DNA from 2 places in the Acidovorax sp. NCPPB 3576 genome. Region 2 is predicted to be linked to the other one. Evidence: riboswitches for the same ligand, from Rfam matches in the RefSeq annotation. Region 2 holds a riboswitch; the other holds the start of a gene.
What was found. A riboswitch is a leader RNA that binds a small molecule or an ion and turns the genes downstream of it on or off. The one in region 2 is predicted to bind cobalamin.
Positions count from the first base shown of each region.

Region 1: it holds a riboswitch for cobalamin, as region 2 does, so the genes downstream of both, M5C98_RS15320 (TonB-dependent receptor domain-containing protein) here and cobM (precorrin-4 C(11)-methyltransferase) in region 2, are expected to answer to the same signal.

Region 1 covers NZ_CP097267.1:3,323,286-3,325,742, forward strand. The annotation lists gene M5C98_RS15320 (TonB-dependent receptor domain-containing protein) at 1-1,117, opposite strand, end outside; cobalamin riboswitch at 1,212-1,457, opposite strand; gene M5C98_RS15325 (DUF904 domain-containing protein) at 1,524-1,745, shown strand; gene M5C98_RS15330 (cell division protein ZapA) at 1,742-2,143, shown strand; gene M5C98_RS15335 (sensor domain-containing protein) at 2,404-2,457, opposite strand, start outside.
Region 2 covers NZ_CP097267.1:5,234,571-5,237,027, reverse strand. The annotation lists gene M5C98_RS23835 (peptidoglycan-binding domain-containing protein) at 1-677, shown strand, start outside; cobalamin riboswitch at 951-1,185, shown strand; gene cobM (precorrin-4 C(11)-methyltransferase) at 1,318-2,139, shown strand; gene M5C98_RS23825 (sirohydrochlorin chelatase) at 2,136-2,457, shown strand, end outside.

The DNA of each region.
Region 1 (2,457 bases), 1.9 Mb from region 2:
AACGCTTGCTGTCGATGGGCGCGTTCTCCAGGCGGTCTTCGCGGCGTTCCAGCGCGGCGGTCACCCGATGCGGGCCCTGGCTCCATTCGTTCTGGAACAGGTAGCCGCGCAGGCGCGTGTCGGTCAGGTACACGGAAGGCTTCGTCTCGTAGCGGTCGCGCGAGTCGGTGACCGACACGCGGGTGGTGTATTGCGGGGTCCACTTCGCGGCCCAGTTCAGGCCGAGGGCGTGCATCTTGTGCAGATTGCGGTCATCGTTGCCAAGCGGCGTGGCGTCGTAGCCGGAGTTCATCTCGCTGGCCACCAGCGTGCCTTCCAGGCGGTGGACCGCATCGATCTGCAGGCCCACCCGGGCGTTGCCGGAGGTACGGCGGTAGCCGTCCTTGTCGGGGTTCTGCGTGGCAACGGTGCGCGCGTTGAAGCCCTCGCTCGTCTCGCGCGCCAGGCCCAGGGCATAGTCCACCGCGCCCGTGGCGCCGCTCACGCCGGCCTCGGCCTTGTAGGTGCCCTGGCTGCCCACGCCAACGCCCACATAAGGGGCAGTGCCGGCCTCGCCCCGGCGCGTGAAGATCTGCACCACGCCGCCGATGGCGTCCGAGCCATACACCGCGCCGGCCGGGCCGCGCAGCACCTCGATGCGGTCGATGACCGCCAGCGGAATCGCCTCCCACGGCGCGCCGCCGGTGGATTGGGAATCCATGCGCACACCGTCGATGTACACGGCGGTGAAGCGCGTTTCGGCGCCGCGCAGGTACAGGCTGGTGGCGCTGCCGGGGCCGCCATTGCGCACCATCTCGACACCGGGCAACCGCGCCAGCACGTCGGCCAGGCCGGTCGCGCCGCTGTTCTCGATGGCCTCGCGGTCCAGCACGGACACGTCGGCCACCAGATCGGCCAGGGGCTGCGGCGTGCGCGTGGCGGCCACCACGGTTTCGCTCAAGGAGGGCACGCGCTGGTTTTGCGCCAGGAGAACGGGGGCGTCCTGCGCCTGGGCTTGCGCAGCGGCAGGCACGGCGGCGAACGCCAAGGCCACGGACGCAGCCAAGGCAGCGGGCCGCAGGGATGAAGGTGCGGCGGCAAGGGCAGCGGCGCGCGCACGGAACAAAGGCTTTTTCATGGAAACAGACAGAACTGGCAAACATCCCCGCGCCGGCTTCCCCGCCGGCATTGGGCGAAACAGCCGCACCTTCGGGACCATGAGGGTCCGACCAGGCGCGGCCACGTTGTTGGCCGGTATCCGGGCTGGCGGAACGCCCTCCAGCGCCTTCCCAGGCGCTTGTTCAAGGCGCCCAGTGGCTCATGGCTGGAGAGTGAATCGGGCAAAAAAACCGACTCGTCCGCTGACCGTTGCGGGGGCAGCGCAGGCACGGCGCGCTCTGGCGAACGCAAACCTCCCTGCTTCCCGTTGAACTGCGGCATGCGAACCACGCCGCGAGCACCAACCTGCGGATTTTACGGGTGTTGCAGGCTGTAAACGCCGCCCGATGGGGTGGCGGTGGCGCCAACCCTACAATCGCGGCTGTATGGATCCATCCTCTCCCATCGACCAGATCGCCGAACGCGTGGAGCGGCTGCTGTTGCGCCATGCGGAACTGCAACGCGCCAATGCCTTGCTGACCGCCCAGGTGGTCCATCTCACCCAGGAGCGAGACTCGCTCAAATCCCGGCTCAACACCGCCCGCGCCCGTGTGGACGCGCTGCTGGAGAGCCTGCCCGCGACGCCCCCCTCGAAGGACGCCGAATGAAGCAGATCGAAGTCCAGATCATGCAGCAGAGCTACCTGCTGGGCTGCCCCGAGGGCCACGAATCGCGCCTGCTGCAGGCCGTGGAGCGCGTGGACACCGCCATGACTCGCATCCGCGATGCCGGCAAGGTGCGGGCCCGCGAGCGTATCGCCGTGCTGGCGGCGCTCAACCTGGCCTTCGAGATCGCCGACCGCGAAGAGGCCGACCTGGCCTCCGCCGCTCAGGCCCAGGCCACGGCCCCGACGGAGCCCGCGCCGCTGGCCCGTGCCGAAGGCCCGCAATTCACCGATGGCCCGGCGCCATCGCATGCCTCCCTGGCGGGCGACCCGTCCGGCCAGATGCAGTTGCTTCTGCGCCGCCTGGACGATGCGCTCGGCGACGACGGACGCCTGCTTTAGCCTTCATTAAAAACGGTTACGCAACGGCCGCTCGCGCGCCGTGGATGCAGCGCCTACAATGGGGACGTCTGCGGTGCTGCCGGGCTTTATATTTCCTTGAACCAATGCTCATTGAGCACGGGCTTGGTACATTGCCCGGTGAGCGTGATCATCTCGCGTCAGATGAACCCAACGCCTGGCTGCCCTCGCCCACCTGAACCCCCGGTTCAGGATGCCGGTCCGGTGGCATTCGCAGACACCTGTTTCTTCGCGGCGCGGGCTCATGCCGGCGCCGGCAGTTCCCACGAATAGCTCTGGCGGCTTGCCAGAAGGCT
Region 2 (2,457 bases):
GCCAGATGGTCGCCTCCGACTACGGCCTGTCGCCTGAAATCATCTTCTCCAACAGCGATGCCGGCGGCATCGGCGGCGTGCTGGGCGGGCTCATCGGCGGCGGCAGCGGCCGGGCCATCGGCGCCCTGGGCGGCGGCCTCAAGACGCGCGAGGCCAGCGCCATGCTGACCCTGGTGGACAACCGCTCCGGCGTGCAGATCTCGGCCTCCGAAGGCAGTGCCTCCAAGAGCGATTTCGCCGGCTTCGGCGGCCTGTTCGGCGGCTCGGCCGGCGGCTCGCTGGGCGGCTACCAGAACACGGCCCAGGGCAAGGTGCTCACCGCCGCGTTCATGGACGCCTACAACCAGATGGTCGTGGCGCTGCGCAACTACAAGGCGCAAAGCGTGCAGGGCCAGGGCCTGGGCGGCGGTGGCCGCCTGGGCGTGGACGGCGGCGCCGCGCCATCGCAGACCCGTGCCGGCGTTCCCGCGCCCGCCGGTGCCCCGGCCGGTGGCGCTCCCGCCATGTCGGTGCGCGAGGCCCAGGAGCGCCTGAACGCGCTGGGCTACAACGTGGGCACGCCCGATGGCGCTGCCGGCGCCCGCACGGCCACTGCGCTGCGCAACTTCCAAAAGAGCAAAGGCCTGCCGATCACGGGCCGCGTGGACGCCGCCACGGCGGACGCGCTCTCGCGCTAAGGCGCGAAGGGGCCGCGGGCTGGGCCCCGGCCCCGGTCCTCGCCCTGCGCCGGCGCAGGGCCGGCGAAGGCCTGCGGGCCGCCACTCGCAACCGGCCCGCATCGCGGGCCGATCTTCTGGCCGCGCGCTGCCCGCCAGCGCCTTTGCGCCACGGCGTTACCACCGGTCACAGCTCTTCGGAATCCTCGGCCGGGCCTGCCATGTTTGCTATTGAAATAATAGCTATGAAGGCATGTTCCACTAGGGCATACGGCCTGAAACCCTTGCAATCGATCTATACTCCCGCCCGTTGGTGCTCGCGCGGTCATTGCGACCGCGCAGTTAAACGGGAACCAGGGAGGGCGCGTCCGGCACGGACCGCACCCCAACCTGGGCTGCCCCCGCAACGGTAAGCGAAAGAAGGCCTCGCCTTCACCCCGTGGAATCGTGCCCACTGGATGCCTCGGCATCTGGGAAGGGCCCACGGGTTTTCGCCAGCCCGGAGACCGGCCGACAGGGGGGCGCGCGCCCCAAGGCTCAGGCCTTGGAGCGCGCGGTCCATTTCACGGAACCTGCGGGGAGGCAGGGGTCCGGGCGAATGCATTCCTGTGGTCCCCATGCAAATCTTCTCTGTGCTGGCGCGTGCGCCAGCCCCGCGGCCATGACGCCGGGCACCGTCTGGTTCGTCGGCGCCGGGCCGGGCGATCCCGAGCTGATCACGGTCAAGGGCCGTGCGCTGATCGAGCGCGCTGGCGCCATCCTGTTCGCGGGCTCGCTCGTCAACGAGGCGGCCACGCGCTGGGCGCCGCCCGGCTGCACCATCGCCGACAGCAAGGACATGACGCTGCCGCAGATGGCGGCGTGGCTTATCCTTCAGGCGCAAAAGCACGACACCGTGATCCGCCTGCAGACGGGCGATCCGGCCCTGTACGGCGCGCTGATCGAGGTGGTGCAGCCGCTGGACGCGGCCGGCGTGCCGCTGCGCGTGGTGCCGGGGGTCTCCTCGGCCATGGCGTCGGCCGCGGCGGCGGTGGAGAGCTTCACCCTGCCCGAGGTCACGCAAAGCGTGATCTTCACGCGCGTGGAGGGCCGCACGCCCATGCCGCCGGGCGAGTCGCTGGCCGAGCTGGGCCGCCACCACTGCACGCTGTGCATCTTTCTGTCGATCACGCTGCTGCACAAGGTGCAGGCCGGGCTGCGCGAAGCCGGCTGGGCCGACGACGCGCCCGTGCTCGTGGTGCACAAGGCCAGCTGGCCGGGCGAGGAGCTGATCGTGCGCGGCACGCTCGCGGACATCCGCGACCGCTGCCGCGAGGCCAAGGTGGTGAGCCAGGCCATGGTGATCGCCAGCCCCACGCTGGGCGCCCGCCAGTGGACGGAGCTGGCCAAGTCCAAGCTGTACGACCCCACTTTCACGCACCGCTTCCGCAAGGCGAGCGAGCCATCCCACGAACCCCATCCCCCTTTGGAGCGTGCCCCATGAACACCACCATCCTGCTGATCGGCCATGGCTCGCGCGAGCCCGAGGGCAACGACGAAATCCACGCCTTCGTGGCGCAGTGGCGCGCGCGCCAGCCGGCCTGGCGCATCGAGGTGTGCTTCATCGAATTCGCGCCGCCCGGCCTGCACGACGGCCTGCTGCGGGCCGCGCAGGGCAGCCAGCGCGTGCTGGTGCTGCCGCTCATCCTCAACGCGGCGGGCCACGTGAAGATGGAGATCCCCGAGGCCATCGAGCATGCGCGCGCGCACTGCCCGGGCGTCGATTTCCGCTACGGCCCGCACCTCACCGCCTGCGATCCGA